DNA from 3 places in the Paenibacillus sp. FSL K6-2524 genome. Region 1 is predicted to be linked to each of the others. Evidence: riboswitches for the same ligand, from Rfam matches in the RefSeq annotation. Region 1 holds a riboswitch; each other region holds the start of a gene.

Region 1 (4,294 bases):
TCTCTCATTCTCTAGGTGTATATGAAATTACTCGTCGAATCATCTCGCAGTTTGAACAGGGTAAGTACCCTGATTGGCCAAGGGATGAGCGATTGGTTGCTCTTTGTGCGGCATTGCTCCATGATCTTGGGCACGGTCCCTTTTCTCATTCTATAGAACAGGCATTTCAAATGGACCATGAGGATTGGACTTGTAAAATATTGCTCGGAGATAGTGAGGTTGCTTCAGTATTAAGAAGATTGGGTGATGATTTCCCGGCCAAAGTGGCATCCGTCATTCGTAAAGATTATGACAAACCGATCGTTGTTAACTTGGTCTCAAGCCCGCTTGATGCGGATCGAATGGATTATTTGCTCAGGGACGCTTATTTTACGGGTGTAAATTATGGCACCATTGATATGGACCGAATATTACGGATGCTCCGGCCATTTCAAGGTAGGGTTGTTGTGAAGGAATCAGGAATGCATGCGGTGGAAGATTATTTGATGTCCCGTTACCAGATGTATTGGCAGGTTTATTTTCATCCCGTTACCCGTAGTTCAGAGATCATCCTAAGGCAAATTCTTCGCCGAGCTAAGGAATTGTATAAGAGTGGGCATTCCTTCGCTTTTTTACCTGATCCATTGCCAGGCCTATTCAAACGTGAATTAACTGTGCAGGAGTATCTACTATTAGATGAGGCGCTCATTCAAACTGCATTTATGCAATGGAGAAATGAGAAGGATGATTTACTTAGTGATCTTTGTTCCCGATTTATGGACCGTAAATTGTATAAATATGTAGAAACTGAATCCCTTGATAAGGAAATGATAGAAGAAATACGGCACGCTTTTGCAAAAGTGGGACTTAACCCAGATTACGACTTGGAAATTGATTTTCCCACTGATCTGCCGTATGATGTTTTTCGACCTGACGGGAAATTTAGGGAGAAACAAATACTACTCTTGGATCGTCAAGATCAGTTGCGAGAAATTTCTGAGGTATCGGATATTGTTCGGTCAATCAGTGGACTTCATCGGGGTAAATTTCATTTGTACTTTCCGGATAATAAATTGACCCCTGTGTTAGATAAGCTTCCCCAGGAAATTGCGGATTTGTTTCAATTACAGACATAATTAGGAGGATTAGCAGAATGCTATTCGATACTCATACTCATTTGGATGCAATTCAGTTTGATGAAGACCGCGAGGAAACGATTACAAGGGCACTGGAGCAAGGTGTTACTCGAATGATCAATATCGGTTTTAATCGGGAGACGATCCCGACAACAATGAAGCTTGCGGAGGCTCATGACTTCATTTATGCAGCTGTTGGTTGGCATCCACAGGATGCGATTACGATGCAAGAAGGTGACTTGGACTGGATCGCCGAATTATGTGCCCACGAAAAGGTAGTTGCGATCGGCGAAATAGGCCTCGATTATTATTGGGATACTTCACCTAAGGATGTACAACATACGGTACTCCGTAATCAAATTGGACTGGCTCGGAGTTTGGGCATGCCAATCTGCATTCACAACCGGGATGCACATGAAGATGTGGTTCGGATTTTACGTGAAGAGAAGGCAAGTGAGGTTGGCGGAGTGATGCACTCGTTCTCCGGAAGCTGGGAAATTGCTAAAATGTGTCTGGATATGGGGTTTCATTTGTCGTTTGGTGGCCCCATTACGTTTAAAAATGCCAAACAGCCAAAAGAGGTCTTAGCACAGACACCGATGGATCGATTATTGATCGAAACGGACTCCCCATATTTAACACCACACCCATATCGTGGTAAAAGAAATGAGTCTGCACATGTTCGTCTAGTTGCAGAAGCTGCAGCTGAGATAAAAGGCATGTCCTTCGAAGAAATCGCTGAAATAACAACTCAAAATGCGCTGGGACTATTTGGGATTAGATGAATTCGAGAGTAAAAGAGCTGAAAAAGTGAGTAAACGGGAAAGATTAATACTTTTTAACTGTTTAAAGCGAGAATATTACAAAAAATTAACCATATTTTAAAAGAAACGTGGTTGATTGATGCTTTACAACATGCATCGAAACAGGATAGAATCTTTTCAGTAATCGAATTCGGTGTCCATCTGGAAACTAATGGGACGTCTTCGATCACATGTTTCCATGAACCAGTCTCGCTGAATCTCCTTAATGGAGAACGGGGGAACCGATACGTAGATTGATCAGGGTTCGTATACCGATCCTCTCGTAATTGATTTCTTTATGGGTCTTTGGGGTGAATTCGAGGTCATTGCGCCATGAGCGAATGTACTGAGAAAGGGCGGCTCTCTGCGTCCGAATCCGACAGCTAACCTCGTAAGCGTCTCAAGAGAGGCAACTCGTGCATCCTATTACATCATGACATGCGGAAGCCACGAAGGAGTTCCTCTAACTCTTTCTTTAGGCTTCTTTTGTTTTTGAATAAATGTAATAGGCACATCATACTCTTGTTTAACAGGAGGATGACCTATGCCGACCGGACTGGGGCAGGATGCGGAATGCAGTTGTTTATGCATTTCGTACAAATGAATAATAGTCACGTCAAATGTATCTTATATCGACTTAGACGGCGGGGCTATGAAGGAGGAGAGAAGATATGGGCATTTTCCACAAAAAGGAGACCCATGAATCACGCTCATCCAGCATGTCTTACGCAATGCATTGGAAGCCTGAAAATTTACGTCGGATTTCTGTAATTAGCTTGTTCGTGATCGCTGCAGTTGTCACACTGATTGGTTTGAATAGCCAAGACAAGAAGAATGTCGCCTTGGCAAAAGACGGTGAGATGGGATCAGTAGAGACACAGCACTCGCTAATGAATGAGGTGTTGGATGAACACTCCATTTTATTGAATCCGGAGGACAAAGTTTCAAGTCCACTTGCAATTTCCGTTGTGAGAGCCGTTCCCGTAAAGCTTACTGTGGACGGAACAACCAAGACACATTTTACAACTCAGAAAGACGTAGAGGGTGCTATCAAGGAACTAGGTGTTTCCTTGGACCCCATAGATAAAATTACCCCTGCTTTGAGTAGTGAGCTTAAGTCCAATTTGGAGATTCGGATTGTCCGGGTTAACAAGCAACTGGTTCAAACTCAAGAGGCTGTACCATTCACCATCGTGAAGACCTCTGATCCAGATCTGCTTAAGGGGAAGACTAAGGTCATCCAGCAGGGAAGCAAAGGTTTAGTTACCCACAACATAGAGAAAGTATATGAAGACGGAATTTTTGTATCTAAGCAGTGGCTCGGTAAAGAGGTCTCTAAGACCGCTCAACCGAAAGTGATAGCCGTTGGTACAAAGAAACCAACAGCCGTTCTGTCTGCCAGTATCACTCGGACCGGTGATAAGGTTGATATTAGTGGACTAACGACCAAAGGTGGCGTCTCGTTTAAATATAAAAAAGTGCTGAAGAACGTCACTCTTACCGCCTATTCTGCCGAGGAAGACGGTATTGGTACGAAGACAGCTTCCGGTACTCGTGTGAAAGAGGGAAGAACAATTGCTGTAGATAAGAGCGTTGTCCCGATGGGATGGTGGGTCTATATCGAAGGTGTTGGCTTCCGTCGTGCCGAGGATACGGGTGGTGCAATTAAAGGTAATAAAATGGACGTCTATTACGATAGCTTGAAGGCAGCCAATCAATTTGGCCGCAAGAAGGGTCGTACAGTCTATGTCATTGGTCCTACCAAGCCTGAGTTAAACTAGAGATCTAGTTTTACATTGGGTAGGGAATCGGATAATATTATGTTAATAAATAAGCTTAAGTTCAAGAAGAGGATTTATCCTCTTCTTTTTGTTGTGATAAGGAAGGAAGAGAGTACATGATCAAAGAGATCATTGTGGTGGAGGGCCGGGACGATACGGTTGCTGTGAAACGTGCCTTAGAAGCAGATACGATTGAAACCGGTGGCTCTGCAATTAACGAAATGACACTGCGGAAGATAGCCCTAGCACAGGAGCGACGTGGTGTTATTATTTTTACTGACCCTGATCATGCCGGTGAGCGCATCCGCAAAATTGTAGCCAATCGGGTGCCTGGCTGTAAGCATGCCTTCCTGCGGGAAGCAGATGCGACGAAGCGGGGAGATATCGGCGTCGAGAATGCTTCTCCTGAGGTCATACGTGAGGCCCTAGCTAATGTACGCAGTGAAGTCGTTGGTGAAGCCAGTGAAGCGGGAATGACCGACTGGGAGGATTTATTGGCGGCAGGGCTTATTATTCATCCGGAGGCAGCTGCTCGGCGGAGAGTCATGGGTGAAATACTTGGTATTGGATATTGTAATGGGAAACAATTTTATAA
Region 2 (4,294 bases), 5.1 Mb from region 1:
GTGCCAAGTCGATGGTTACCTCACGTCTGGATGCTATTTCTGGCGTTGGTGAGAAACGTCGCAAACTTTTGCTGAAGCATTTTGGCTCACTTAAAAAAATAAAAGAGGCCTCAGTCGAAGACTTTCGGCCCCTGTCGATCGGCGAGAAGCTCGCCAATCAAATTATTAATGCCCTTCAGGATGAGGAGTCGTAATCAACGGCTCCTCTCTTTTTTTGTATCAAAGGAGTTCTTCGTTCCTTTCCCGGTGGGTTGAATAGATAAATCACATAAGCAACGATAGCAGGAAGAATAATATAGAACAATCCTGCCACCAAGTTAATCGATCCTCCCATAAAGATGAGGCTAAGTGCCATTAAGATACTATCAAATATTACGTGTGAGAAGACAGCCGCGATGAAGCCATAACGCAGGAAGATGAAGCTGAATAATAATCCGATAACTCCTAATTCAATAGGACGTGTTATGACAGGATAGATTGGATATAATGTATGTCCGAAAGCCCAGATCATGGTTGTAATGAGACTGGCAACGAATGTGTTACGAACGATCTTTTTGAGCATGGGAATTCCAAACAGACGATATACAGCTTCTTCACCAATACCGGCAACCCAAGCGAGTAAAGGAAATAATAACGGATATAACAGATTGTAAGGTGATTGTGTAGCGTCTGACGTTGACCAGAAATGAATGGTTTTATCCAAGATAACGAATATGATGGACTGTAGACCAAGTAGAATAAAGGCCCAAGCGTAACCATCAGCCATAGAGCTCAGGACATGACGCCCATATCCGGGTTCCTTAGAACGTGCCCACAGATTAAGGCCATTCTTCTTTAATAGACCATCCCCTCCAACAAGTGAGAAGTAGACGGAGGCAGCCATAGTCAAGGTCAGTATACCTTGTACTAGGAATCCGATGATTAGGAATATCGGGTCCACGCCTTCTTTTTGCAGATAGGGAAGCATATTTATTGCACCTATTATAGAGAGTATAAAGTAAAGACTGGATAGAAATATCCCACGCTTAAAAGAAGAATGGGGCCGAGTCTTGGCGCTGAATACGATGGCTAGAATACCAAGTACTAAAGTAAATAAAGCATACCCTCCAAACGTGAGCCAGTATGCTAATCTCGTCTGAGCATCCACGTAGTCGATGTGAGACTCAGGAGTGCTGAAATAGGTCTCCATTGAAGAGACTGCTCCAAACTCGAAGCGGATATCGATGAATCCTTTAGATTTCCCTATTTCGTTGTCTTGAAGTTGATATTGAATCCCGATCTCCTCTTCCCCAGAAGCTAGGATCAATTTATCTTTAGTGAATCCAAATGATTTCAGGTAAGGGGTCGCCAATGCATCTTTTTCTTCCAGACTTAAATTACCTTCTCTAGCTTTGGCCATTAAGGTAGTTGTTGATGATTCGGAGCTTAGTTCAAGCATCAAATCTTTAGTTGAATTGCTAGCGGAAGCAATTTTCTCGAAACCAACGACTTGCCCTGTTGTCATATGCACATCTACTGTTACCGCAGAGTGGATTTCATCAGGATTTTCAAAACGAACGCGGAACAATTCCAAAGGGAACTGTTTATCATAAGTTTTCAGATACGATTCCATTAATTTTTCCTTGGATAAATAACCATAGACCTCTGAATAGGTCTCATATGTAACTAAGGTTTCATTTAAGTTTCCTGAAATACCGAGAGTTGATTCCATAAAGTTTACAGCAGATTGCTTTGCTTCGTCTTTCGAAATGATATTTTTCGTTTGCTCGACTTGAAGTGACTCTGAGACAGTGGTAGGGAGAACTTGTAAGAGTACAAAAATAACGAGTCCTAGTGAGGCCAATATCCAAAGTGTACTCGTTTTTAGTTTGCGTCCGAATGGTTTAACAGCAGCATTCATTATAAAACCCCTTTAAAATGAAATTTTATTCAAATTTAGATCAATTCGCTTCATATTCGTCTCAGTAAAGATAACACAGGGTGAAAACATTCGCCATAAGTGAGAACGAAATGTTGAAAAGCCGCAATAACATCGGTAAGGCTTAGCAAAGCTGGGAGAAGGGATGACGTGGAACAGCGTTTCGCCTCTTTTAGGTTTTTTTCAATGTTTTTCATGGAAATGAAGCTTTGTGATAGGGAAGAATAAAGATTATAATCCATTTGACTGAAATGAATGTAAATAAATGAAAATAATATTTGGCCAAATTTCCATGTGAAAATGGGGGAACCAATCTGTAGGGGTGAATTTTACTTCGAATCTTGGATTGAATTATTTCCAGTGATGAAGTGAATAGGGCAACTGTGCATGCCCGAATCCGTCAGCTAACCTCGTAGGCCTTTGCAGCAGGAGCCCAACCACCGCAAGGCATTGGATTTCCAGTGTCTTTTTTTATTGTTCTTTTTATTAACGTGATGAGGTGAACATGTGTTGTCTAAATGGTTTAAACTTTCCCCGCCGCGGATATTGGTGTTCGGATTTGCCGCGATAATTATGGTCGGAGCGCTATTATTGATGCTCCCAATTGCGAGTACAACAGGTGAAACACTCCCCTTTGTTGATGCACTCTTTACGGCAACTTCGGCTACATGTGTAACGGGATTGATCGTGGTTGATACGGGAACCCATTTCACTACCTTTGGCCAGGTCGTAATTATGCTCCTGATTCAGGTCGGGGGCTTAGGTTTTATGACTATGGCAACCTTATTCACTTTTGCACTCAAGCGAAAAATTTCATTGAAAGATCGATTGGTACTCCAGGAAGCAATGAATCAAAACTCAATGGAGGGTATTGTTCGTCTAATCCGTAAAGTATTGATGTATTCGTTAGTGATTGAGTCTTGTGCGGCGTTAGTCTATACGATTCGTTGGGCCTTCGATATGCCTTGGGGTCGAGCTATTTACTTTGGTATCTTTCATGCGGTTGCAATGTTTAATAATGCTGGCTTTGATCTATTTGGTGGGTATCAGAGTTTAACGATGTATGTAGGGGATCCTATCGTCAATTTCGTCACGATGTTCTTAATCGTCGCCGGTGGTATTGGCTTTATCGTGATGTCCGATTTAATCGACTTCCGTCGCCGCCGTAGATTATCGCTTCATTCTAAGGTGGTATTAACGATGACAACTACACTTATCCTAATTGGTGCGCTTGTGATCTTTATATTTGAATTTACAAACCCTAAGACGCTTGAACCCCTGAGCTGGGGTGTAAAGATATGGAGCGCATTCTTCCAGTCCGTCACACCACGTACGGCGGGAGCAAATACACTGGACATTGCTGCGTTACGACAAGCAACACAGTTCTTTATGATCATTCTGATGTTCATCGGTGCGTCACCTGGTTCCACAGGGGGCGGGATAAAGACGACAACGTTCACTATACTTGTTGGTGCTGTCCTTTCAATGATCCGTGGACGGGAAGACCTGGTATTGTTTAAGTACCGTCTGGCACAAGAACGAATATTCAAGGCTGTGACGATCACGATGTTGTCGTTATTTCTCGTCATTGTTGTCTCCATGATATTATCCACTACTGAGGATGTTAGTTTTTTGAGTATACTATTCGAGGCAACATCCGCATTTGGTACAGTAGGGCTATCGATGGGGATTACAGGTAAACTGACGCTCATTGGTAAAATTATAATTAGCTTCACCATGTTTGCTGGAAGGCTTGGGCCTTTAACGTTAGCTTATGCACTGGGACCAAAAAAGGGTAAAGAACTTTATCGCTATCCAGAAGGTAAAATGATTATTGGATAAGGGGATTGACGAAAAAAATGAAAAAGCAGCAGTTTGTAGTGATTGGACTTGGACGGTTTGGTTCTAGCCTCGCATTGGAATTGATGGATCTCGGGTACGAGGTTCTCGGGATTGATCATAACGAAGAAATAGTTAATGAACTCAGTAATCGTCTTACGCATGCCGTAGTGGCAGATACCACGGAAGAAGAGGTACTTAAGTCGTTAGGAGTTCGCAATTTTGATTGTGGCATCGTGGCCATGGGTAGTGATATTCAGCGGAGTATCCTAACCGCGATCTTATTGAAGGATTTAGGAATCAAAACCGTAGTTGCTAAGGCCATCTCTGTTTTACATGGACGGGCACTTGAGCGACTCGGAGTGGATCGTGTGATTTTTCCAGAACGTGATATGGGGATTCGGGTTGCTCACCAGCTTGTGAATCCGAATTTACTGGATTTTATTGAATTATCCAAAGAATACAGTATTGTCGAAATGATAGTTCCAGCTTGTCTTGAAAGTAAGAGTATTGGCGAGCTTAATCCACGCGTTCGGT
Region 3 (4,294 bases), 460 kb from region 1:
TCTTGGAATAGCTCTCTGAAATTGTCCAAGCCGATAAACCTAGGACTACTAATAATGTCGTAATCCGTAAAGCTATAATACAGTGATGCTAAAATTGGATATAACGCAAAGACTAAAAATCCGATTAACCACGGCAAGATGAATAGGTAGAAATAAAAATTCTCGCGCTTGGACTCAGATAATTTCATCCTTACAATCCCTCCCCTTTTTTATTTTGCTTTACCAAGATGTTGTTCATAAAGTTAAAGGGCTTTAACTTTATATGTTATGAGCTTATAATAATCATATTCATGATGTTTGACAATACCTTTTTAAAAATAAACTGAGTTTTTCGATTAAATAATAAATTAAAGCGCTTTATCGATGTCATGTATTCTAATTATCGTCTAACAATATAGATCCAATAATACTAAATACGATGATTTAAATATCTTTTTGATGAACTCAACATAATTACATTACATATAACGTTATATTTTTATTAAAACCCAACCTAATTTCATTATCATTGTCTTAATCCATTCTTTTATGTTATGTTATATAACACAATAGTCTTCATCTTTGTTCAATACTCCTTTTTAATACGATTCCGCCTTTTCCTACACAAAAACTGCACTATTTTATAAAAATAGAAGGTGTAAATAATCACAAAATATATGCTTTTAAGTTTAAACGGTTAAACTTACACTTTGTGCAAGCATCCTTTTTTGCATAATAATAAGACATAACCACACACCCTGCGACACCATATTGCGTTCATGAAATGATTATTAATTATACAAATAAAAAAGGAGCCTTCAGGTATACTACAAAAGTAGCAACCTAGAAGACTCCAGATATAAAGCTTATCCCATTTGGCATTATGCTTGAATTCTGTTTATTTATGAAGAGTGCCGTGGCACCCCTGAGGATTCTCTCACAATTAACTTCGGATCAAGTTCCACAGTCGCATTTCGTTTGGACGGATCCTTGATTAAATTCAGCAGGATATTTACGCCCTGCCTCCCGATCTTTTTGAATGGTACACGAATCGTCGTCAATGATGGATGAAACTCATCGGCATATACTTGGTCATCAAATCCAACAATCGATACATCTTGGGGAATTCGGATTCCCTCATTCTTAAATGCATCCATTACACCAATCGCCATAAAATCATCTGCTGCGAAAACCGCAGTAGGTAACGTGCCCGATTCAATCCAACGCCTCGCGACATTGTAACCTGAGGGAATATTGAAATTCCCTTGTTCAATACCAAATGGCTTCAGTCCTGCCTCTTCGAGCGCAAACAAATACCCTTTCTCCCGATCCTCGCTACTTGTGACTAGGCTAGGTCCACTTACGTGAGCAATCTCAGTATGCCCAAGATCGATCAGATGCTTTGTCGCATCATAGCCACCTTTGAAATTGTTTATAATAACTGAAGGGGCCGAAGGAGTACGCTGCTGATTATCCAGGATGACAAAAGGGATTTTTCTCTTCTTAAGTTCCATTATATACATGTCCGGATCTGTTGGAGACAACAAGATCACTCCATCTACCCGATCTTCCTGAAATAAGGAACGGTGGAATGTGTCTTCATGCTGTGAAATAGAAAGCGCCAAGAAATAATCATGCTCCGCTAAGTAATCGTTAATCTCCGTAATTACAGCATCAAGAACAGTATCATGTAATGTGTTCAACATTAGCCCGATAATACCGGTTTTGCCACTTGCCAGGCTTCGAGCAGATGCATTCGGGCGGTAATCCAGGTCTTTCATCGCCTGTAATACTCGTTCCCTATTCTTCGGCCGTACAGATGTCGCATTATTCAATACCCTGGATACCGTAACGACCGACAGACCCGACTTTTTGGCAACATCGAAAATGCTCACTTTCATTAGAAACCGCTCCCGTTTTAACACAATTTACATTAACATACCACATTTTGCGCCACATTTCACATATAACATAGGTATTTACATAGGATTATTATTTATTGTTTTAAAGTGGCTCAAAACGTTAACTTTGTCGTCATTTTTAACACAAAAAAAGCCCGCAGGTATACCTGCAGGCTTCCATTCCAAAGTTATTATTATCCGATAAATTCTTGTACCCACACACCATTATAGTACGCTACACCGATTGTAGTGTAATTAGCACTTAGAATGTTTTTACGGTGACCATCGCTATTCATCCATGCATTCATCACTTCTGCTGGTGTACGTTGCCCTTTGGCAATATTCTCACCAGCCGTACGATATTGAATACCTTGCGCGTTCATCAAATCAAACGGAGATCCAAGAGTCGGCGAATTATGGTCGAAATAATTGTTGTTATACATATCTTTCGCTTTCAGCATCGCGACATTAGTAAGTGCAGAATCGGATTTCAAAGGTTGAAGTCCTACCTTAGCACGTTCTTGGTTCACTAGATCAACCACTTGTGCAGCAAAATCATCCTTCACAGCTTGATCCCCATTATCCGTTCCTGTTCCAGGATTTGATGGTTCTGGTGCTGGTGTACTTGGTTTCACTGGAGTGCTTGGCACTACTGGAGTACTCGGTTCTACTGGAGTACTTGGTTTCACCGGATCACTAGTTTCCGGTTTGCTAGATTCCGGAGTACTAGATTCAGGCTTGCTATTGTCCGGTAATGTAACATCTGGTTGTGAGATAACAGGCTTAATATTAAGTCCTAGCTTATCCAAAAGCTCAGACCAGTTCTGAGTATTAAAATAAAAGCCGTAGCTTTCAATGTTTATCATATTAAAATTCGGAACCTGAGTAGCCACATCTTTCGGAGCAGCCATTGTCGGGCTTGCCGCTAGAACTGGTGCTAGAATAAGAGCTCCGGTGATAACCATATTTTTAAACTTGTACTTCATAAAATAAATCTCTCCCTTTGTAGCCTACGAGGTTAGCTGACGGGTTCGGGTCAAAGTGGATTCCCCTTGTCACATGCTTGCGACTTCACCCCAATAAATGGTTCCCCCGTGCCCGAATGGGCTTCGGCATGATTTTTGGTACGTCCAAATCGTAACATGGATCCCAACTCGAATCACTTCTAAATTAATGTTAATTGATACACATATACCCATAGTAAATATATGAAATCTAAAGAGATTCCCATACAAACTGCAACATTTCACGGGACCTCACCGTCTAGAATTATATAAACAAGCCTATTTGGCTTAAATTAACTTTCCAAGCACCTAGGTTGAATATCTACACAAATAATGGAGGTATGACAAATGAACAAAATGTATAAAGTAATAGCAACAGCATCTATTCTAACGATGGCAGCTATGCCAGTGGCAGCAAATGCACAAAGCATCCCAACCGCTGCACCAGCTCATTACGGACAAATTAGCCTTGGTAACATTCTGAGCCAACTCAAAGTGATTTCAGGTACTATGGGGCAAATTACTGACTTTACAAATGATAAAACCGGCAAGTTCATTACCGTAACAGGTCGTGGTGTTACACCATCCGATCAAAGCGAAATCGTTCTTTCCATCACTAAAGATACTAAAATTATAGATTCTAAAGGTAAACGCGTAGCTCTACAAACGATTATGGATGAGAAGAAAGCCGTTAAAGCATTTTACAGTCCTAGTATCACAAAAAGTATTCCAGCACGCGGAACCGCATTGACACTTATTGTTCAAGACCAAAGCTTCACTGGAATTGACGGTAAGGTAACCGAAGTGCAAGAAAACGGAATTGTTGTAACAGGTAAAGACATCTATAACTCGAACGAGGACACGATGGTATTACACTTTGCCAACAAAGCTGTAATTATTGATCAAAATGGTAAAGCCATCAAAGCCGCTGATATCAAAGTTGGCATGAGTGTCAAAGCATTTTATGGACCTGCTGTAACTATGAGCATTCCAGCTCAATCCACAACCAACTATGTCGTGGTGAATACAGAAGTAGAAGAGTCCGTTCAAGAGGAGGTTGCCGGTACGAACGGTATTATTACAAATGTAGAGGATCACAGAATCACTTTGATCGGAAGCGCAATGAAACAAGGCGGAACCGATTATGTCATGCTTTCCGTTGATGAGAAAACTCAAATCGTTGACGAAGAAGGTAATACATTAACTAAAGATGCATTGAAAGCTGATGTTCGTGTTGATGCTTACTATGGTCCAGTGATGGCACTTAGCTTCCCAGGCCAAACACATGCTGACAAAATCGTCGTTAAGGCAGAAGCAACCAACAAAATTGAGGGTACAATCTCTGCAACAGACGATGTAGCAAAAGACCAAGTATATGTAAATGTAGGTTCTGACAACTCTCGTCAAAAC

Evidence for each region. Region 1 has a riboswitch for cyclic di-AMP ahead of NST85_RS00170 (3D domain-containing protein). Riboswitches for the same ligand answer to the same signal wherever they lie in the genome.
Region 2: another riboswitch for cyclic di-AMP. It lies ahead of NST85_RS23650 (TrkH family potassium uptake protein); the one in region 1 lies ahead of NST85_RS00170 (3D domain-containing protein).
Region 3: another riboswitch for cyclic di-AMP. It lies ahead of NST85_RS02125 (CAP domain-containing protein); the one in region 1 lies ahead of NST85_RS00170 (3D domain-containing protein).

What each region holds. Positions count from the first base shown of each region.
Region 1 covers NZ_JBBOSP010000001.1:32,984-37,277, forward strand. Annotated here, with positions in the region: gene NST85_RS00160 (HD domain-containing protein) at 1-1,115, shown strand, start outside; gene NST85_RS00165 (TatD family hydrolase) at 1,133-1,900, shown strand; cyclic di-AMP (ydaO/yuaA leader) riboswitch at 2,120-2,332, shown strand; gene NST85_RS00170 (3D domain-containing protein) at 2,590-3,699, shown strand; gene rnmV (ribonuclease M5) at 3,816-4,294, shown strand, end outside.
Region 2 covers NZ_JBBOSP010000001.1:5,115,013-5,119,306, reverse strand. Annotated here, with positions in the region: gene uvrC (excinuclease ABC subunit UvrC) at 1-194, shown strand, start outside; gene NST85_RS23655 (CPBP family intramembrane glutamic endopeptidase) at 176-1,900, opposite strand; cyclic di-AMP (ydaO/yuaA leader) riboswitch at 2,189-2,352, shown strand; gene NST85_RS23650 (TrkH family potassium uptake protein) at 2,426-3,760, shown strand; gene NST85_RS23645 (potassium channel family protein) at 3,778-4,294, shown strand, end outside.
Region 3 covers NZ_JBBOSP010000001.1:490,882-495,175, reverse strand. Annotated here, with positions in the region: gene NST85_RS02135 (carbohydrate ABC transporter permease) at 1-188, opposite strand, end outside; gene NST85_RS02130 (LacI family DNA-binding transcriptional regulator) at 882-1,880, opposite strand; gene NST85_RS02125 (CAP domain-containing protein) at 2,075-2,866, opposite strand; cyclic di-AMP (ydaO/yuaA leader) riboswitch at 2,873-3,005, opposite strand; gene NST85_RS02120 (peptidase) at 3,233-4,294, shown strand, end outside.